One region of the Citrobacter farmeri genome, then DNA from elsewhere that is predicted to be linked to it. Evidence: predicted binding sites of a transcription regulator. Region 1 holds the regulator's gene; each other region holds the start of a gene.
What was found. Region 1 encodes LexA, which represses DNA repair genes until DNA is damaged. Its sites were predicted from a motif close to TNCTGTATGTACATACAGNA; they were not measured.
Positions count from the first base shown of each region.

Region 2: rmuC (DNA recombination protein RmuC) is a predicted target of LexA. The motif match lies at 2,703-2,722, and genes of this name have one in related genera.
Region 3: sulA (SOS-induced cell division inhibitor SulA) is a predicted target of LexA. The motif match lies at 3,452-3,471, and genes of this name have one in related genera.
Region 4: sbmC (DNA gyrase inhibitor SbmC) is a predicted target of LexA. The motif match lies at 2,535-2,554, and genes of this name have one in related genera.

Region 1 covers NZ_CP077291.1:335,541-340,948, forward strand. Annotated here, with positions in the region: gene plsB (glycerol-3-phosphate 1-O-acyltransferase PlsB) at 1-1,581, opposite strand, end outside; gene I6L53_RS01535 (diacylglycerol kinase) at 1,751-2,119, shown strand; gene lexA (transcriptional repressor LexA) at 2,243-2,851, shown strand; gene dinF (MATE family efflux transporter DinF) at 2,936-4,261, shown strand; gene I6L53_RS01550 (CsbD family protein) at 4,392-4,601, shown strand; gene zur (zinc uptake transcriptional repressor Zur) at 4,679-5,194, opposite strand.
Region 2 covers NZ_CP077291.1:46,611-52,018, reverse strand. Annotated here, with positions in the region: gene ubiJ (ubiquinone biosynthesis protein UbiJ) at 1-368, opposite strand, end outside; gene ubiE (bifunctional demethylmenaquinone methyltransferase/2-methoxy-6-polyprenyl-1,4-benzoquinol methylase UbiE) at 382-1,137, opposite strand; gene rmuC (DNA recombination protein RmuC) at 1,232-2,659, opposite strand; gene udp (uridine phosphorylase) at 2,811-3,572, opposite strand; gene I6L53_RS00245 (dienelactone hydrolase family protein) at 3,833-4,642, shown strand; gene metE (5-methyltetrahydropteroyltriglutamate--homocysteine S-methyltransferase) at 4,681-5,408, opposite strand, start outside.
Region 3 covers NZ_CP077291.1:2,917,109-2,922,516, reverse strand. Annotated here, with positions in the region: gene I6L53_RS13825 (AAA family ATPase) at 1-787, opposite strand, end outside; gene matP (macrodomain Ter protein MatP) at 973-1,425, shown strand; gene ompA (porin OmpA) at 1,509-2,564, opposite strand; gene sulA (SOS-induced cell division inhibitor SulA) at 2,921-3,430, opposite strand; gene I6L53_RS13805 (TfoX/Sxy family DNA transformation protein) at 3,648-4,277, shown strand; gene yccS (YccS family putative transporter) at 4,231-5,408, opposite strand, start outside.
Region 4 covers NZ_CP077291.1:1,736,921-1,742,328, forward strand. Annotated here, with positions in the region: gene sbcB (exodeoxyribonuclease I) at 1-1,036, opposite strand, end outside; gene dacD (serine-type D-Ala-D-Ala carboxypeptidase DacD) at 1,276-2,448, shown strand; gene sbmC (DNA gyrase inhibitor SbmC) at 2,571-3,044, shown strand; gene I6L53_RS08095 (FUSC family protein) at 3,171-4,229, shown strand; gene I6L53_RS08100 (DUF496 family protein) at 4,391-4,726, shown strand; gene I6L53_RS08105 (GHMP family kinase ATP-binding protein) at 4,761-5,408, opposite strand, start outside.

The DNA.
Region 1 (5,408 bases):
CAGGTTCATCGCGTTAGCCGCACCCGCGTTGTTAATACGCACCATCAGCTCTGCCGCAATCCCGTTCACTGTCGGCGTCAGCCAGGCCGGACGCACGGCTTCGATAGGATCAATCGACTCGCGCCACTCCGGCACGTGGTGATTCAGGTACGTCATCAACGGCATTGGCTCGCCAAAGTTCACGTAGCCCTGACCGAGATTACGCAGCTTGCTCAAGCCACGCAGCATCTGCGGCAGACTCTCTTTCTCTTTGGTTGCCCCGCGCAGCTCTTTGGCATAGGTCCCCACTTCCATCACATGTTCGTAACCGATGTAAATCGGCACCAGGGTGATCGGACGGGTGCCACCGCGCAGCATCGCCTGAATAGTCATTGATAGCGTGCCGGTTTTCGGATCCAGCAGACGACCCGTACGGGAACGACCGCCTTCGACAAAGTATTCAACCGAGTAGCCGCGGCTGAACAGTTCGCCCAGATACTCACGGAAGACGGTGGAATAGAGCTTATTGCCCTTAAAGGTACGGCGAATAAAGAACGCGCCCAGGCGGCGGAAGATCGGGCCTGCTGGCCAAAAGTTCAGGTTGATACCCGCGGCAATATGCGGTGGCACCAGCCCCTGGTGATAGAGCACGTAGGAGAGCAGCAGATAGTCCATGTGGCTGCGGTGGCAGGGAACATAGACAATTTCGTGCCCGTCGTGCGCCAGTTGGCGAACGCGCTCGGCGTTATGAACGTTGATCCCCTGATAGAGCCGGTTCCAGGTGAAACCCAGGATGCGGTCGGTCAGGCGAATCATTTCGTATGAGAAGTTGGCGGCGATCTCTTCCATCAGCGCAATCGCGTTTTGCTGTGCCTTTTCATGGGAGATTTTCTTGCTGCGCGCTTCATCTTCGACCGCGCGGGCAATCGCTTTGGACGCCAACAGTTTGTTGAAGAGATCCTGACGTGCAGGCAGGCGCGGTCCCACAGCGGCAAGACGCTGACGGGCGAAGTGCATACGCGCCACGCGTGCCAGTTTCTGCGCAATGATTTTATCCGTGCCGTGCTCATCGGCCATTCGGCGCAGGGACACGGAAGGTGAGAAACGGACAAAGCTGTCGCGCCCCAGCCAGGAGACGGCAAAGAATTTCTGGATGCCGTTAAGCATGCGCAGTGGCGGGTTAACCTCACCCTTCTCACGGCCCGGCGAGCGTCCAAACATCACCGACACTGGCACCATTTGCACATCCAGGTCTGGATTGCTGCGATGCAGGTCGAGATAGTTATGGAACAGCTTGATGGACTCTTCTTTCGGTGTGTAATAGGTGAATACCCGCGGTCCGCCGTGAATGAATACATAGCGTGGCAACTGGGTGCCATCGATCTCCAGCGGCACTAACGGGTCGGGGAGATCGTGCGCCAGACATTGCGCGCGCAGCGTCAGCAAGTCCGCTTTGGAGTTGTACGGTAAAACGTACATAATTGGACGAGAGGTATTGAGTCCCAATTCCGGGGCAGGATCTGCCGGAATAGACTTGCTTTTTACCAGTACACTTAATGGTAAATTCAGGATTTTGTAGTAAATTCGTGGCCAGCCGGACATAAACGATGTAAAGCCTCTGGTTAATAATGCAATTGCGTTGCAAGGATATCAGAAAGTCATGTGAATTTCTGGTGTATCCCGTCATACTTCGCGCCGCGTGCCCTAACTCGAATCACATGAGTTAATTAGACAATGTCATTGACGCCAATAATGCAAAAAGGTTCTTTTAATGGCTAATAATACCACTGGATTCACCCGAATTATCAAAGCTGCAGGCTATTCCTGGAAAGGTTTTCGCGCCGCGTGGATTAACGAGGCCGCGTTCCGTCAGGAGAGTGTGGCGGTTTTGCTGGCCGTCGCTATCGCCTGCTGGCTGGATGTGGATGCCATCACGCGCGTTCTATTGATCGGCTCCGTTATGCTGGTCATGATTGTTGAAATTCTGAACAGCGCCATTGAGGCCGTGGTGGACCGTATCGGCTCTGATTATCATGAACTCTCTGGTCGTGCAAAAGATATGGGATCGGCGGCGGTGCTGCTCTCTATCATTGTGGCGCTGATCACCTGGGGCCTCCTGCTGTGGACACATTTTCGCTAAGGTTTTTTCGACCCTGATTCCATAACAGGTTAAATCTGCTGTTGAATGTGCAGTTTGTGGTTCCAAAATCACCTTTAGCTGTATATACTCACAGCATAACTGTATATACACCCAGGGGGCGGAATGAAAGCGTTAACGGCCAGGCAACAAGAGGTGTTTGATCTCATTCGGGATCACATCAGCCAGACAGGTATGCCACCGACGCGTGCGGAGATCGCACAGCGTTTGGGGTTCCGTTCCCCAAACGCGGCTGAAGAACACCTGAAAGCGCTGGCGCGGAAAGGGGCAATTGAAATCGTCTCCGGCGCTTCTCGCGGCATTCGACTGCTGCAGGAAGAAGAAGAGGGGTTACCGCTTATCGGTCGTGTCGCGGCGGGCGAACCACTGTTGGCGCAGCAGCACATCGAAGGCCATTATCAGGTGGACCCGTCTCTGTTTAAGCCGAATGCCGATTTCCTGCTGCGCGTCAGCGGGATGTCGATGAAAGATATCGGTATTATGGATGGCGATCTGTTGGCGGTACACAAAACCCAGGATGTGCGTAACGGCCAGGTGGTTGTGGCGCGTATCGACGACGAAGTGACGGTCAAACGCTTGAAAAAACAGGGCAATAAAGTTGAGTTACTGCCTGAAAACAGCGAATTTAAACCTATCCTGGTTGACCTTCGCGAACAGAATTTCACCATCGAAGGATTGGCCGTTGGCGTCATCCGTAACGGTGAATGGCTGTAGTAATCCTGTAGGCCGGATAAGGCGTTTACGCCGTTATCCGGCACTCTCACCACTCTCGTTATGACCTCTTCTCAGGCTCGCTCCATGCCGTTTTTTGCTTCTGCTGACAAGGCGCTCTGGCGTCTCGCCTTACCTATGATTTTCTCCAATATCACCGTTCCTCTGCTGGGACTGGTGGATACGGCGGTCATTGGTCACCTGGACAGCCCTGTATATCTTGGCGGGGTGGCAGTGGGGGCGACGGCAACGAGTTTTCTGTTCATGCTCCTGCTCTTTTTACGCATGAGCACGACCGGGCTGACGGCGCAGGCGTTCGGCGCGAAGAATCCTCAGGCGCTGGCACGGGCTCTGGTGCAACCGCTGATCCTGGCGTTGGGCGCTGGGGCTATGATTGCGCTCTTTCGCACACCGATTATCGATCTGGCGCTGCACATCGTGGGTGGTAGCGAAGCGGTGCTGGAGCAGGCAAGACGGTTTCTGGCCATTCGCTGGCTGAGCGCTCCGGCGTCGCTGGCGAATCTGGTACTGCTCGGCTGGTTGCTGGGCGTACAGTACGCGCGTGCACCGGTTATTCTGCTGATTGTCGGCAATATTTTGAATATTGTGCTCGACCTTTGGCTGGTGATGGGGCTGCACATGAACGTGCAAGGGGCCGCGCTGGCGACGGTAATCGCGGAATATGCGACGCTGCTGATCGGTTTGTTGATGGTGCGTAAAGTACTGCGCCTGCGTGGTGTCTCCCGCGCCATGCTCAAACAGGCCTGGCGGGGAAATGTACGCCGCCTTCTGGCGCTTAATCGCGACATCATGCTGCGTTCACTGCTGCTGCAGCTCTGCTTTGGCGCGATCACCGTGCTGGGGGCCAGACTGGGCAGCGATATCATCGCCGTTAACGCCGTGTTGATGACGCTGCTGACGTTTACGGCCTATGCGCTGGATGGCTTTGCCTACGCCGTGGAGGCGCATTCCGGTCAGGCTTATGGCGCCCGCGACGGCAGTCAGTTACTGGAAGTCTGGCGTGCGGCGTGCCGTCAGTCAGGCATCGTCGCACTGCTGTTTTCACTGGTCTATTTACTCGCGGGCGAACCGATCGTTGCGCTGCTGACATCACTACCGCAAATCCAACAACTTGCCGATCGCTACCTGGTCTGGCAGGCGATTTTGCCTCTGGTTGGTGTCTGGTGTTATCTGCTGGATGGCATGTTTATCGGCGCAACGCGGGCGGCTGAAATGCGTAACAGCATGGCGGTGGCGGCTACCGGGTTTGCGCTGACGCTGCTGGCGCTACCCGTGTTGGGTAATCACGGTTTATGGCTGGCGCTGGCGGTTTTTCTGGCGCTGCGCGGGTTGTCATTAGCCTGGATTTGGCGACGTCACTGGCGAAACGGGACCTGGTTTGCTGCCTCGTAATGGTTAAAGATTCTGAATAGTGAATTTAACCCAGAATCTATGACTACACTTAATCTCACGTCCAGCAGAAAACGAACGCAGTTGGGCGGTTTACTCTCACTATTCACAGCCTGGTAAAGAGGACGTTATGATGAATAAAGACGAAGTCGGCGGTAACTGGAAACAGTTTAAAGGTAAGGTGAAAGAGCAGTGGGGCAAACTGACCGATGACGATATGACGGTCATTGAAGGTAAGCGTGATCAACTGGTAGGTAAAATTCAGGAACGCTATGGTTACGCGAAAGATCAGGCGGAGAAAGAGGTCGATAGCTGGGAAAAACGCAACGACTATCGCTGGTAATCCCCCCTCTTACCCGTGAGTACAAGGATGTACCCCCCTCTGTTTGCTTCGGGCGGCATAGCATGCCGCCCTCGCCTTTAACGAGGTTTCTTTTTAACCTGAATCGAATGATCGTGCTGGCACTCGCCAGGGTGACGACAGGCTTCTACTTCCACGCAGGCTGAACATAATCCGTGTGCTTCAATGACATTGTGGCGCAGAGCAAATCCCATCTTCGCCGCCAGCGTATGCATAATGTCTTCCACGCCTTCCGCACACTCTTCTTTCACTGCACCGCAGCGGTCGCAGATAAACATCGCGGAAGTATGGGTTGGCTGATCGAACAGGTAGCACAACACATAGCTGTTGGTGGATTCGACCTTATGCACAAACCCTTGTTCAAGCAGAAAATCGAGTGCGCGATAGACCGTTGGCGGCTTGGCCTGCGGTTCGGATTCACGCAGCAGGTCCAGCAGATCGTAAGCGCTAATCGCACCTTCCTGCAGGCTCATCAGCCGCAGCACTTCGAGGCGCTGTGGGGTCAGGCGCACATTGCGTTGCGCGCACAATTTTTCAGCTTGCGCCAGCAACTCTTGCGTTGTGGTCTTTTCCATTGGGCACCTCGGATCGCGTGGAGTAAGAAAACCCTCACTTTATCATGTTATGGGAGAAACGCCGAGTTCCAGGCCGGAGCGATAAATCGCTCGCTAATCTTTCCCTGATTTACAAACTCTTCTATATATATTGAGGCTTATCACAAAAATAAACGCCCCGGCGATAAAAGGACAGGGGCAAAACAGGCGACTTTTTCCTTGTTAATCACAGCAA
Region 2 (5,408 bases), 290 kb from region 1:
AGCAGTTCAGCAGGATCAAATTCCGCCAGGTCTGCAAGGGCAACGAAATTTTGCACAACCTGAATATCACCCTGCACTTCCAGTTCGCCACTGCGAATTAACGCGGTCAGTTGCTGGCGGTCGCGTAATTTTGGCAACACGCTGGCATGGGTGATTACCGTACAGTCGGCCTCGCCAGCCCACTCGCCCAACACGTCAACCTGACGCTCGCTGAACAGCAGAATTAATGATGTCGAAAAGCCTTTTAGCTCCACACGCAGCACTTTTCCCAGCAGACGCGCTCGCGCCGTTTTCAACGCCGGCGAACGGTACAGGAATGAATTAAGCAGACTTTCCATTCCCGCAGTCACTAAGGGTTTAAAAGGCATCCCCGTTCTCCTGTCAGAACTTATAGCCGCGATGCAGCGCAACCACACCCGCTGTCAGGTTGTAATAGTCGACGCTCTCGAACCCGGCGTCCTGCATCATCGCTTTCAATGTGTCCTGATCGGGATGCATGCGGATGGATTCCGCCAGATAGCGATAGCTGTCGGCATCATTGGCGACCATAGAACCGATACGCGGCAGGATATGGAAAGAGTAGGCGTCGTACGCTTTGCTCAGCGGCTCGATAATCGGTTTAGAAAATTCCAGCACCAGCAGACGACCGCCCGGCTTCAGGACGCGGAACATAGAGCGCAGGGCTTTGTCTTTGTCCGTGACGTTACGCAAACCGAAGGAAATGGTAATACAGTCAAAAGTATTGTCCGGGAACGGCAGCGCTTCCGCATTGGCCTGGACGTATTCCACGTTACCAATCACGCCGATATTGCGCAGCTTCTCGCGACCCATTTTGAGCATTGAGTCATTGATATCCGCCAGAATCACCTTGCCGGTCTCTCCGACCAGGCGAGAGAATTTGGCCGTCAGATCGCCGGTCCCCCCGGCTAAATCCAGCACTGTCTGACCACGGCGGACGCCGCTACAGTCGATGGTGAAGCGTTTCCACAAACGATGAATGCCAAAAGACATTAAATCATTCATGACATCATATTTTGATGCCACTGAATGAAAAACGTGGGCCACCATGTCCGCTTTATGTTCTTTAGCGACAGTCTGAAAACCAAAGTGCGTCGTTTCTTGTGAATTATCCACCATCTCAGTGCCTGCTCATCTAAAAATTGTTCGAGAAGTGTAACAGATTGGGGCTCATTGCCCTACCCTTCTGCCCGTCCAGGCTATCCCGGATGGACTAATTCGATTGCTGCTTTATCCCGTCGTCATCAGAATAAGACGTGTCTTCCTGCTCTTCGGGTACCGATCGCAACCGATACTCTTCATCCTGTGTGGTGGCCTGTTCTGCCAGTTCAGGATTAATCTCGCGCTTAATTTCTACCCCTAAACTGCGAAACGCTTCGGCCTGCGCCAGCACGTTGCCACGTCCTGACGAGAGCTTTTTCATCGCCTGACGATAATTATCCTGAGCTTTATCCAGACTCTGCCCGATGGCGGACATATCATCGACGAAGAGGCGCATTTTGTCATAGAGCTTGCTCGCACGGTCCGCAATCTGCTGCGCATTACGACTTTGATGTTCGTAGCGCCACAAATTCGCAATGGTTCGCAATGCCACCAGTAACGTCGTTGGGCTAACCAGCATAATATTATTTTTAAGCGCCTCGGTAATCAGTTCTGGCTGTCGGTCGAGCGCCAACAGAAAAGCCGGCTCCACCGGGATAAACATCAGCACGTAATCCAGAGTACGCAGTCCCGGAAGTTGCTGGTAATCCTTCCGCCCGAGCAGACGAATGTGATTACGCACCGAGGCAATGTGCTCCTGGAGCGCGTTTTCGCGGGTGTAATCATCTTGTGCATTAAAATAGCGCTCATAGGCCACCAGCGTCATCTTGGCGTCAATCACCACATCTTTGCCCTGCGGCAAGCGCACGATCACGTCGGGCTGCATACGAGAGCGGACGTCATTTTCAATACTGACCTGCGTTTCGTACTCGTATCCTTCACGCAATCCGGACGCCTCCAGCACGCGGGTGAGCACAACTTCGCCCCAGTTCCCCTGCGTTTTGTTATCGCCTTTCAGCGCACGCGTCAGGTTGACCGCTTCCTGGGCCATTTGTGCATTAAGCTGTTGGAGATTACGGATTTCATGCGCCAGGGTGTGACGCTCGCGCGCTTCCTGACCAAAGCTATCCTGGACCTGGCGACGGAAGCCGTCCAGTTGTTCACGCAACGGCGTCAGCAGACCATTCAGGCTCTGCCGGTTTTGCTCATCAACCCGGCGATTGCTCTGTTCAAAGATTCGGTTCGCCAGGTTTTCAAACTGTTCGCTCAGACGCTGCTCGCTGTTGATCATCTGGCGGATTTTATCTTCTGCATGTTGCTGAGTTGCTTCCATGCGCGTGGTGACTTCACGCAGATCCGCTTCCAGCGAAGTATTAATACTGCGCAGGCTACGTAATTCGTTATTAAGTAACTCACACTCATCGCGCCAGTGCTCGCTTTGGGCAATCTGTTGTTTTGCTGCGCTTAATGCCGCAACCATCTCTTCACGTTCAGCGAATTGCTCGGCTTTCTGCTGCGCATGCTGATAGCTGGCCAACAGCCAGCCAAGCGCAATGCCCACCAGTGCAATAACCGCATAAATGATGATTGAGATATCCAAAATGCCTCCCGACGCCATACATCACCCGCACAAAATAGAATTGTGCTGTATAAACGTCCAGTTTTAAAGAACTTTCCTGCGAGGCGCTACGCAAATAATCGCGTAAAAGCAAAAGGCCGAACGCGTCGGCCTTTTATGGAGGGGAAGAGAATTAAATCAGACGACGCGCCGCTTCCACCACGATTTTCACCGCGTGGCTTTCGGTTTGTTTCATCGTCTCAGCATTCGGGATCTCTTGCTGAGTACGGTTGACGATCACGCCCGCAACCATCCCGGCACGCAGGCCCTGGCTTGCACACATGGTCAGCAGCGTGGCGGACTCCATTTCGTAGTTCATCACGCCCATTGACTGCCACTCTTCCATAGAACCTTTGAAACGACGCACCACGCGACCAGAGAAGGTGTCATAGCGTTCCTGGCCCGGGTAGAAGGTGTCAGAAGAGGCGGTCACGCCCACGTGAGTAGTGGCTCCGATGGATTTTGCCGCTTCAACCAGAGCGGTGGTGCATTCAAAGTCAGCGACTGCCGGGTACTCCATCGGCGCAAAGTGCAGGCTCGCGCCATCCAGACGAACGGACGCCGTGGTGACCAGAACATCGCCGACATTGATGTGCGGCTGAATGGCACCGGTGGTGCCAATACGCAGGAAGGTACGAATGCCCAACTGAGCCAGTTCCTCCACCGCAATAGAAGTAGACGGGCCGCCGATACCGGTCGAGCAAACAATGATGGCTTTACCGTCCAGTTCCGCACGCCAGGTGGTGAATTCACGGTGAGATGCCAGCTTAACCGGCTTCTCCATCAGCGCGGCGATCTTTTCCACACGTTCCGGATCGCCAGGGACGATAGCCAGCGTAGCCCCTTGTAAATCGTTCTTGGTGAGGCCGAGATGAAAAACGTCAGACCTGGACATATAAAACTCCTCTGTGATTCGGTTTTTGTCAGAAGAAGCAAAAAGACACTTTACCGAAGGACTTAAGATATTTTCGTGATTCTCATCACCATGATGCAATTAAGTTGCATAGACTTACCTGTAAAAAGTGACTCAAATCACATTAACAGTCCGATTTTCGCTTTCTTCGAACAAAAAGCGAACCGTTTGAGGCAGTGTGAATGGTTAAAGGCTGTCTATAGTTAATAGTGCGCTATTTTTCTAAGGGTACGGAGAATACCATGACATCAACACCACAAACCGGTTTTGCACCTGCAGCATCCCCTATTGCCTCTACCTCAGTTCATACTCCGGACGACACCATTGTCGCGGGTATTACCTCAATCCCTTCCCAGGGTGACGATATGCCGGCGTATCACGCGCGCCCGAAAAAAAACGATGGCCCACTGCCTGTGGTCATTGTAGTGCAGGAAATCTTTGGTGTGCATGAACATATCCGGGACATCTGCCGTCGTCTGGCACTGGAGGGGTATCTGGCTATCGCGCCGGAACTCTATTTCCGCGAGGGCGATCCGAATGATTTCGCCGATATTCCCACCCTGCTCAGCGGTCTGGTGGCAAAAGTGCCGGACTCTCAGGTACTGGCCGATCTGGATCACGTCGCCAGTTGGGCGTCCCGTAACGGTGGGGATGTACATCGCCTGATGATCACTGGCTTTTGTTGGGGTGGACGCATTGCCTGGCTGTACGCGGCACATAACCCGCAGTTGAAAGCCGCCGTGGCCTGGTATGGAAAGCTGGTGGGTGATAAGACGTTGAATTCGCCAAAACATCCTGTCGACGTGGCGACCGATCTGAACGCCCCGGTGCTAGGTTTGTACGGCGGTCAGGATAACAGTATTTCGCAGGAAAGCGTGGAGACCATGCGCCAGGCGCTACGCGCCGCTAACGCCAACACGGAGATTATCGTCTATCCCGATGCCGGTCACGCCTTCAATGCCGACTATCGCTCGAGCTATCACGAAGAATCCGCCAAAGACGGCTGGCAAAGGATGCTGGCGTGGTTTGCGCAGTACGGAAGTAAGAAATAAGTTCTGGCCCGGTACTCACCGGGCCAGCTTTTTCAGGATCACGCCTGACGCAAATTCTGTGCTGCCTGAACCATATTCGCCAGCGCTGCACGGGTTTCCGGCCAGCCACGGGTTTTCAGGCCACAGTCCGGGTTCACCCACAGGCGTTCAGCCGGGATACGCTGCGCCGCTTTTTGCAACAGCGCCTCAATCCACTCCACGCTCGGGACGTTCGGCGAGTGAATGTCATACACGCCTGGTCCAATTTCGTTCGGATAGTCAAACTCTTCAAACGACTCCAGCAACTCCATGTCGGAACGTGAGGTTTCAATGGTGATCACATCGGCATCCAGCGCGGCGATAGAATCCATGATGTCGTTAAACTCGCAGTAACACATGTGGGTGTGGATTTGGGTATCGTCCTTCGCCACCGCTGCGTTGATGCGAAAAGCCTCCACGCCCCACGCCAGATAGGCATCCCAGTCGCTACGGCGCAACGGAAGTCCTTCACGCAGTGCTGGCTCATCGATCTGGATAATACCGATCCCTGCAGCCTCCAGATCCGCCACCTCGTCACGAAGCGCCAGCGCGATCTGTTTGGCAATCGTTTCACGACTGACATCTTCACGCGGGAAGGACCAGCAGAGAATGGTAACCGGGCCGGTCAACATGCCTTTTACCGGTTTGTCGGTCAGAGACTGGGCGTATTTCGCCCACTCGACGGTAATCGCTTCCGGGCGGCTGACGTCGCCGATCACCACCGGTGGTTTTACGCAGCGTGAACCGT
Region 3 (5,408 bases), 2.3 Mb from region 1:
GGTACGGTAACTGATTACGTTTCGCAGTCCACGTTACCCACTGGCACCACTGCGTCATGGATTCTGCATCCACAATTTGCAGATTATCTTCGAATTCGCTATAGATCGCCTGTTCAGCCAGCTCAGGTTCCATCTCCTGGAAATCCGCCAGTGACTCGCGCTCACCGACTAGCAGCACCTTCAGTTTAAGCGGCATAGACGGCACGGAAACCGGCAGCGGGCGGGACTCATCAAAGGCTACCCAGTCAAAGCGCTCGCGGCTGACGATGGCTTTCAGACGCATCCACAACAGCGGCTGCGCAAGCAGGGTGCGCAGGGAGATAACCAGCACGCCACCATTGGCCTGGTGAACCAGTCCTGGTTGCAGCGTGATGTCGCCATTGAATTGACGCAGACAGCCAAACAGCTGCTCTGCCTCAACCCAGTCGGCAATCACCACCTGAGATAAGGTGGCAAAATTGTCTTCAGCCCGCTCAGCGCTACGATAGTGAATCGTGTGACCCGAAACCTCGTAGTGGCCGCCCGTCAGGCGATCGGCATCGTGCTGTAAGGCACGTGCGGCATCGGCAAGAAGATTAAGATACTCAAGCTCTTCTGGCGCTTTGGCCAGCATGAAAGGGGATGAGGCTCTGGGTTGTAACAATTGCTCCAGGGCAAATTGTAAGCGTGGTTGAGTATCACTCAGTAATGTGTCGTTTTCTTCAGTGACATGTGGCTGTGCAAAAATCTCCTGATAGCTATTGGTATCAGGGACAAGATCACGCCATGCAAGTTTCGTAATGGTCAAAGTTGATGTTTTATAGTCTGTTGTAAAAGACGCGATTATAGCGTAACCGTCCGCGCTTCACACGTGGAAAGCGACGGTAAACGCACAGGAGCGTGCAGAGTGGCTCACAGCCTGAAGATTCTTTTCTTCAGAAGCTGAAAAAGCTGATATTCTGATAGGAGTGACACGGTAACATTGAGATCGCCATGAAATATCAACAACTTGAGAATCTTGAAAGCGGTTGGAAGTGGAAGTACCTGGTGAAGAAGCACCGCGAAGGGGAATTAATTACCCGTTACGTGGAGGCCAGTGCCGCCCAGGAGGCCGTGGATTTGTTGCTTACGCTGGAAAATGAACCGGTGCGGGTCAATATCTGGATTGATGAACATATGAATCCCGCGCTACAAAACCGAATGAAGCAGACAATACGTGCGCGGCGTAAACGCCATTTCAATGCTGAACATCAGCACACGCGAAAGAAATCGATCGATCTGGAATTTATCGTTTGGCAGCGACTGGCAGGGCTGGCGCAGCGGCGTGGCAAAACGTTATCAGAGACCGTGGTCCAGTTGATTGAAGATGCGGAAAATAAAGAGAAGTATGCCAACAAGATGTCGTCGTTGAAGCAAGACCTGCAGGCGTTGTTGGGCAAAGAGTAATCCGCGACGTTACAACCATTCCATTGTGCAGATAACAGACGAAAAAAAACCCCGCTCTGCGGGGTTTTTTATTAGACGGAAACTTAAGCCTGCGGCTGAGTTACAACGTCTTTGACACCTTTAACTTCGATCTCAACGCGACGATCCGGGGCCAGGCAGTCGATCAGTGCAGCGCGAGCTTTCACGTTGTCACAGGTGTTGCCAGTAACCGGGTTGGATTCGCCCATACCACGTGCGGAGATTTTGTCAGCCGGGATACCTTTAGAGATCAGGTAATCAACAACAGACTGAGCACGTTTCTCAGACAGACCCTGGTTGTAAGCGTCAGAACCGATGCGGTCAGTGAAGCCCAGAACCACTACGGAACCGTCTTTCGGATCCAGGTTGCTCAGCTGGCTGTACATCTGATCCAGAGCCTGCTGGCCTTCTGGTTTCAGAGTCGCTTTGTTGAAGTTGAACAGAACGTCAGACTTCAGAGTGAAGTGTTTGGTCTGTACTTCTGGAGCCGGAGCCGGAGCCGGAGCTACGATCGGAGCAGCTTGTTCCTGCTGACCGAAACGGTAAGAAACACCTACGCTCAGCAGACCGTTGTCCGGACGAGTACCGATGGTGTTAGCGTCACCGATGTTGTTGGTCCACTGGTATTCCAGACGGGTAGCGATTTCAGGAGTAATTGCGTACTCAACACCACCTGCGAATACTGGGGATACGCCAGTGTCGTGATCTTTGGTAGATGCGCCACCCGGTACGTTAGACTTGGTGTCTGCACGCCATACCATACCACCCAGACGAGTGTAGATGTCCAGATCGTCAGTGATTGGGTAACCCAGTTTAGCGGTCAGCTGAACGCCCTGAGCTTTGTAAGCACCGTTGATGTTGTCACCTTTGTACGGCATACGACCTAACCAGTCGTAACCCATTTCAAAGCCAACATACGGGTTAACCTGGTAACCACCGAACGCGCCAGCACCCAGTTGGTTTTCGTGGGTCGGACCGTTGTTGTTGATGAAACCAGTGTCATGGTACTGGGACCAGCCCAGTTTAGCACCAGTGTACCAGGTGTTATCTTTCGGAGCGGCCTGCGCTACGGTAGCGAAACCAGCCAGTGCCACTGCAATCGCGATAGCTGTCTTTTTCATTTTTTGCGCCTCGTTATCATCCAAAATACGCCATGAATATCTCCAACGAGATAACACGGTTAAATCCATCACCGGGGGACTTGCTCAATAGTTACTCTACCGATATCTGCGGCTTATGCCGAGCACCCCTGGCGATGTAAAGTCTACAACGTAGTTGAAAACTTACAAGTGTGAACTCTGTCAGGCATATGAAAAAAAAAAGCTTGTATACATAATATTTAACATTTTGTGCATCAAAATTTTCCCACCGATTTCGCTGGAACCGCGTCTGCCAAGCGTTCACAGAAAAAATGCGTTAGTCCTCAATGCGAAGGTCCTGGGTGGAAAAAAAATTCCAGGATAAATCCTAATTTCACTCAATGATACAAATTTGAGTGAATTTTTAGCCCGGTTTGCTGTCTCGTGGCATGAGTGTGTGCATTCACAGGGCGCATGATAAATCCCATGGCATTTCCCTCATCCGCAGCCTTGACCAATTCAGCATGTTCTTCTTCTGTTAACTCTTCTGCCAGCCAGCCAATTACCACGCTGTAATTGCCCGTGCGTAATGCACGAATCATCGATTCCAGCGTATGACAGGGGGACAATTGGTTAATTTGCATCACTTTGGTCAGCGGCAGGCCAGCAGACTGAACCCACTCACGGCTCAGCTTTTGCTGTGGCGTCAGCCAGAGCTGCCAGCGCGATTGCTGACCTAACTGCTGAAGAAGCGGTAACAGCAGTAACTGCGTCATCATGGGCTGGTCTTCGCGGTAGACCACTTCGCTGATAAGCCCAGTGGACACTTTCTCAGAAGAGACGCGCGCCAACGTGTTCGATGTGGAAGAAAATGACGGAGAACGATTTGCGTAGCCTGAAGTGTACATAATCAATCCAGCCCTGTGAGTTACTGTATGGATGTACAGTAACCCTGATGTCGTGAAAGATCAACCTTATTTTCGGAAACAGACTCGCATTTTTTATTCATGGTAGCGGTAAAAACGAAATACAACTTGCCCCGTGAGAATAAGTTGCCTATTTTCGTCAGTAACGGATCCGTGACGACAAATCATTCTTTTAGTTTATGATTTAACAGGGAATTTTATGAAAGTACACTCCTATGACAGGATCTATAAATCACAGGAATATTTATCTTCTCTGGGGACGATCCATTTCCGTTCACTGTTCGGCAGCTACAGTCTGACTATCAAGAATACCGTCTTTGCGATGGTCGCGAATGGTGAGCTTTATCTGCGTGCCTGTGAGCAAAGCGTACAGTATTGTGTGCAGCATTCTCCAGTATGGCTGACATTTCTTAAACGCGGGCGTCCGGTCATGCTCAACTATTATCAGGTTGATGAAAGTCTTTGGCGCGACCAACAACAGTTGATCCAGTTATCGAAGTTTTCGCTGGATGCCGCGTTACAGGAGAAGTTGACTCGCTGTTCTCAGCAGCGTCTTAAGGATCTCCCCAATATGACCTTTCATCTGGAGAGTTTGCTGAATGACGCGGGGATCTACGACGTCGCCACTCTGCGTATGCTGGGGGCTAAAATGTGCTGGTTGCGACTTCGACAGATGAATAAATCCATCACTGACAAGGTGCTTTTTAATCTTGAAGGGGCCATTTATGGCATTCATGAAGCGGCGCTCCCGGCGATACGTCGCCAGGAGCTTGCTCTGTGGGTTAAGTCGCTTTCGCCGGCGCTGGTGTCTGTGGAGAAGATTGAGTGATTTGCCGCTGTAGTCGGCCCATTTCCGGCAGCAGGGCCACCAGTAGCCCAACTTGCTGAATCACCAGTGGCTCTTTGCTGTCCGGGCGCGGCTCAAGGTGCTGGATGCGCTGTTTCAGTTCGGCCAATGCTTGTTGCACCCGCTCTTCGTCGGCCGGGAGATGATGTAGCGCATCATCGACATAACAGACCGCATCGTCCAGTAATGCCAGGACGTCCGGGTTGGTGAGTTGTTCGCGATGCGCGCCTAATGCGGAAATATAACTGGTGAAGGTATGGTTGAGGCAGAGCAAACGGAACGCTGCCTCACGCGTCTGCGGGGTTACATCGGGCTCGCTGGACATGTTTGACACCACGGAGGCCAGTTCCGCATCGCGGTTATGAGCATCGCGTCGAGCAATCCGATACGCCAGTCGATTGTCGCGTCCCTGATGATACTGTTCCAGGATAGCGTCCAGATAGCGACAGTTGGCGTCGGTCGCTCTTTCCATCATTCGCGGGAGATTACGGAAACGCCAGTCAGGCCAGATAAAGCTTACCGCCGCCCAGGCAATGGCGCAGCCGATGAGCGTATCAATCACCCGGGGAAGGGCAACTTCAAATCCTTCGCCGAGCAAGTTGAAGCACAGCAGGACCAGCAGCGTAATAAACATGGTGGCGTGGGCATACTGGACGTTGCGAAAGGCAAAGAACAGCACGCCGGTGATCACCAGCAAAATGAGCTGCCCCTCCAGTGACGGAACGAACCACAAAATCGGGATACCAATCGCAACCCCGACCAGTGTCCCGATGATCCTCAGCGCCAGACGGTGCCGCGTGGCGTTGTAGTTTGGCTGGCAAACAAACAGACTGGTCAGCAGGATCCAGTACCCGTGATGCATCCCGGTTATCTGAATGATGGCATAGCCGACGCACAGAACCAGAGACATCCTGACTGCATGGCGAAACAGAGCAGATTCCGGGGTGAAGTTTCGGCTCAGTCGCAGCCAGATATCGCTAAATCCGTGCGGACTGTCATCGGCAAGCTGATTCTCCGACTCGTTGCGCGGCATGGCCTGTGCCTGTTCCGATTCAATTGTTGCCAGTTGTGCATCGATAGCGCGCAAATTAGCCAGCAAAAATCCCAGCGTTT
Region 4 (5,408 bases), 1.4 Mb from region 1:
CGTTGTCACGCACCTGCGGATTTTCACGCAGTATTTTCAGATTATCGAGACAGTGCTGACGATTAATCCCCAGACGATCGGCATCTTCGGGACGCAGCGTGTTAGCCTGCGCCAGCACCGGGCATTTATTGATGTGTACCAGCTTCAGCGGCACGGCGGCGTTATCGCCCAGATCGGCTTTGGCGGTGTACAGACGTTCGCGCAGGGTGTCGCTGTCCAGTTCCAGCAATGGCGAAATATCACCGGCCAGATCAACCATAATCACTGCATTACGGTTATCCGGATGCCAGGCCAGCGGCGCAACCCAGCTGGTGTTGCCGCGCCATGCGCCAAACATGCCAGAAACATGCACCAGCGGCTTCATTTGCGGCACATCAATCAGCGCGGCAAGCTTGTGCTTGTTGCGGTGCGTATAGAGATACTCAAACAGACGCGGCTGACGTGACTTCACCAGTTGCGCCATGGCAATGGTGGCATAGACGTCCGCCATCGCATCGTGCGCGTTGCTGTGTTCAATACCATTCGCTTTCGTCAGATGCTCCAGGCGAAAACTGGGAAGCCCGTCGTCGTTTTCCGGCCAGTTGATGCCTTCCGGGCGCAGGGCGTAGCAGGCGCGCATAACGTCCAGCAGATCCCAGCGTGAATTATCATGCTGCCAGCTCCAGGCGTAGGGATCGTAGAAGTTGCGGTACAGCACGTTACGTGTGACCTCGTCGTCGAAACGCACGTTGTTGTAGCCAATAATGCAGGTTTTCGGCACCGTAAACAGCGCGTGGATCCGCGCGGCAAACTCCGCTTCATTGTCACCTTTCTCCCGCGCTTCCTGAGGGGTGATCCCGGTGACCATTACGGCGCCAGGCTGAGGCAAGTAGTCATCCGCAGGTTTGCAGTAAAACACCTCTGGCTCGCCGATGACATTGAATTCGCTATCGGTACGCAGGGCGGCAAATTGCGCAGGTCTGTCGAGCGCCGGGTGAACGCCAAAGGTTTCGTAATCGTGAAAAAGAAAGGTGGGTTGCTGCTTGCCGTCATTCATAAATAAGTGGATTCCGTGACATCTGGTTGCGCACTGCCTGAACTGCACAGAGTACCAAAGTTCGACGCGGTAATCAGCCGGACTCGCCGCGAAGACATGAAGAAACTCGCGATCGGGAACGCGCTCAGAGGGACTCAAGAGAGAAAACTCTGCGATAAGTCACATTTTCTTGCAATTAATCCCTGTTTGTTTCGCCAGTTTTCCGTAAAAAGGACGGCTATTTTGGAACACCTGAGGACATGCTGTTGAAACCCCGTCAGTTTATTGCCGCTTCTTTACTTGTGATGAATCTCTCTTCTGCGTTTGCCGCTACTTCGGCCAATTTTGCTCCCCCTCCGCCCAGCATCGAGGCCGGTTCGTGGGTGCTTATGGATTACACCACGGGGCAAATTCTCACGGCGGGTAATGAACATCAGCAGCGCAATCCTGCCAGCCTGACCAAACTGATGACCGGCTATGTGGTCGACCGCGCCATTGACAGCCAGCGCATTACGCCGGATGACATAGTCACGGTGGGACGCGACGCGTGGGCGAAGGACAATCCGGTCTTTGTTGGATCCTCGTTGATGTTCCTCAAAGAAGGTGATCGGGTATCCGTGCGCGATTTAAGCCGTGGACTGATTGTTGATTCCGGTAACGACGCCTGCGTTGCGCTGGCTGACTATATCGCCGGTGGGCAGCCGCAGTTTGTCGCCATGATGAATAATTACGTTAAGAAGCTTAATTTGCAGGATACCCATTTTGAGACGGTTCACGGACTGGATGCCCCCGGTCAGCACAGCTCGGCTTACGATCTGGCGGTGTTGTCCCGGGCTATCATTCATGGCGAGCCTGAGTTCTATCATATGTACAGTGAGAAAAGCCTCACCTGGAACGGTATTACACAACAGAACCGTAACGGGCTGCTGTGGGACAAAACCATGAACGTCGATGGGCTGAAAACCGGGCACACTTCGGGCGCGGGCTTCAACCTGATTGCCTCAGCGGTGGATGGCCAGCGGCGACTGATTGCCGTAGTGATGGGGGCGAATAGCCCGAAAGGGCGTGAGGAGCAGGCGCGCAAACTGCTGCACTGGGGGCAACAACATTTCGACACGGTGCAGATCCTGCGCAGCGGTAAGCAGGTTGGAACGGAGCGCATCTGGTACGGCGATAAAGAGAACATCGCGTTGGGCACCGAGCACGATTTCTGGATGGCGCTGCCGAAGGCAGAAATCCCGAACATCAAAGCGAAGTACATCCTCGATAAGAAGGAACTGGAAGCACCGCTCGCCGCGCATCAACGGGTCGGCGAAATTGAACTCTACGACCGTGACAAACTGGTTGCTCACTGGCCTCTGGTGACACTGGAAGCCGTTGGGAAGGGGGGCGTTTTCTCCCGCCTGAGCGACTACTTTCACCATAAAGTCTGAGTCGTACTGACAACAAACTGGCAGGAGTTCGGCTCCGCTCACATAATAACCACAAAGTGCTTGTGATGGCTGTTTAGTCTTCGTTACACTGTATATAAATACAGTGTAATAATGGAGGCAACATGAACTACGAGATCAGAAATGTTGATAAACGCACCGTTGCAGGTTTCCACCTGGTGGGGCCGTGGGATCAGAAGGTGAAACAGGGCTTTGACCAACTGATGGTGTGGGTGGATGGCAAGCAGGTTGTCGCGCAGGAATGGATCGCCGTTTACTTCGACAATCCGGATGAAGTGCCCGCCGAAAAACTGCGCTGTAGTACGGTTGTTTCTGTGCCCGCCGATTTTGTTATACCGGAAAACAGTGAAGGCGTGACGCTCAGCGAAATCGACGGCGGTTACTACGCCACGGCGGTTGCGCGCGTTGATAATGGTGACTTTGCGACGCCATGGCATCAGTTATTTAATAGCCTGATGCAGGATCAAACGTATGAAATGACGTGCAAACCCTGCTTTGAAGTCTATCTGAACAACGGTTGCGAAGACGGTTACTGGGATATTGAGATGTATATATCGGTGCAACCTACCACGAAGTAAGCATAAAACCAGGCGGACCGGCGCTGAGCGACTACGCTTAGCGTGATGTCCTGTCCGCCGTGACAATCTTCTGCGCGTAAAAACAGGTACAATCTTTTTTTTATTCTTGCCTGACGGAGTGCCTGAGTGCGTGCCGACAAGTCACTGAGCCCATTTGAAATACGCCTGTATCGCCATTACCGCATCGTGCATGGTATTCGCATCGCGCTGGCCTTCATTTTGACCTTTCTGCTCGTTCGTTTATTTAACATTCCGGAAGGAACATGGCCCTTGATTACGCTGGTGGTGATCATGGGGCCAATCTCGTTCTGGGGAAACGTGGTTCCCCGCGCGTATGAGCGGATTGGCGGCACGATCCTCGGGTCGGTACTGGGTCTGGTGGCGCTGCGTCTGGAGCTTTTTTCATTGCCGTTGATGCTGCTCTGGTGTGCGGCGGCGATGTACCTCTGCGGATGGCTCGCACTAGGAAAAAAACCGTATCAGGCGCTTTTAATTGGCATAACCTTAGCCGTAGTGGTGGGCGCACCCGCAGGCGACATGGAGACCGCGCTCTGGCGCGGCGGGGATGTTATTCTCGGGTCGCTCCTCGCCATGCTGTTCACTGGAATCTGGCCGCAGCGCGCCTTCATCCACTGGCGCATCCAACTGGCACACTGCGTAACGGCCTATAACCGTGTGTATCAGGCTGCGCTATCGCCTAATCTGTTAGAACGTCCCCGGCTGGATAAACATCTGCAACAGCTCCTGGCTGACGTGGTAAAAATGCGCGGACTGATAACTCCTGCAAGCAAAGAAACGCGCATCCAGAAATCCATTTTTGAAGCCATTCAGACCGTCAACCGTAATCTGGTTTGCATGCTTGAATTGCAGATCAATGCCCTGTGGGCGACCCGTGAGAGCCATTTCGTCATGCTCAACGCCCATACGCTGCGGGAAACGCAGCAAATGACCCAGCAGGCGTTACTGACGATTGCTCATGCGTTGTTTGAAGGTAATCCGCAACCGATTCTCGCGAACAGTGAAAAACTAAATGAGACCGTTAACGAACTGCGCACGCTGATACGTCAACATGATGAGCACAATGTGGCCGAAATACCGATTCATGGTTACGTCTGGCTAAGCCTGGAAACGGCCCGTCAACTGGAGCTGCTGTCGCATCTTATCTGCCGAGCACTGCGCAAATAAAAAACAGGTAAGGGGGAATACTGCCCCTGCTGCTTCGATTCAGCAAGGAATAAGGGTATGATGGAAACCAGAATGAAGCCATTGTCATTTGTGGCTGCGAAAAGTAATGTTAGCCCTATCGTTTAAACGAATCCGACTCTCACATTATCAGGGGTGTAAAAATGGAAACTACCAAGCCATCTTTCCAGGACGTGCTGGAATTTGTCCGTCTGTTCCGTCGTAAAAACAAACTGCAGCGTGAAATCCAGGACGTTGAGAAAAAGATCCGTGACAACCAGAAACGTGTTCTGCTGCTGGACAACCTGAGTGATTACATCAAACCGGGTATGAGCGTTGAAGCTATTCAGGGCATCATCGCCAGCATGAAGAGCGACTATGAAGATCGCGTTGATGACTACATCATCAAAAATGCAGAGATCTCCAAAGAACGTCGCGACATTTCCAAGAAACTGAAAGCGATGGGCGAAATGAAAAACGGCGACGCGAAAGCGGAGTAACGTTTGTATGCAGTGAGGATCCGCAGTGCGATCCTCACTGAGGTTTTACGCCGCCGCTGACCATCCGCAATAAGTGCTGTTCCGGCCAGTGTTCGGTCAGTCTGTTCTTTGCCAGTAGCCACTTAACGTAGTCCACATCGTGTCGCTGCCTGTCGAGCATCAGTCCGACGACGCTGCCACTGTGCGCCACGTTCACACCGTATAAATCGCACTCTTCAACCAGCGACAATAGCGCATCGAAATCGGGCTTCGGCAACAACATCTGGCTGGCAATAGCGCTCAGCGTCGCCGCTTCTCCCATCCGATAAGGATTCTGCTCCGCGCAGGCTTCTTGTACTTTTTCCCATGCCCGCTTCAGCGCAGGCGCGCCAGCATGCAAGCCAGCCTGCCGCGGAATGCGGTGATAGTCAGCAGTACGTAAAGTTTGCGGGCTTTCCAGCACGAGGAGATCAAGCGTTGGTTGAGAATCGCAGGAGATTTGCGTCGATGCGTCGTTGTGGTCAAACAGAGTGAGTTGATGAAAAACGGTGCTGTCGGTCGGTTCCAGTGAGACGCAAAGCTGTGCGAGCGTGGATTCATCCAGTTGATGACCGAGGTGCTGCGCAGTGGCGACGGCTGTGGCGGCGATATCCGCCGTACTGCTGGCCATGCCTTTTGCAACTGGGATGGTTGAATGGATCGA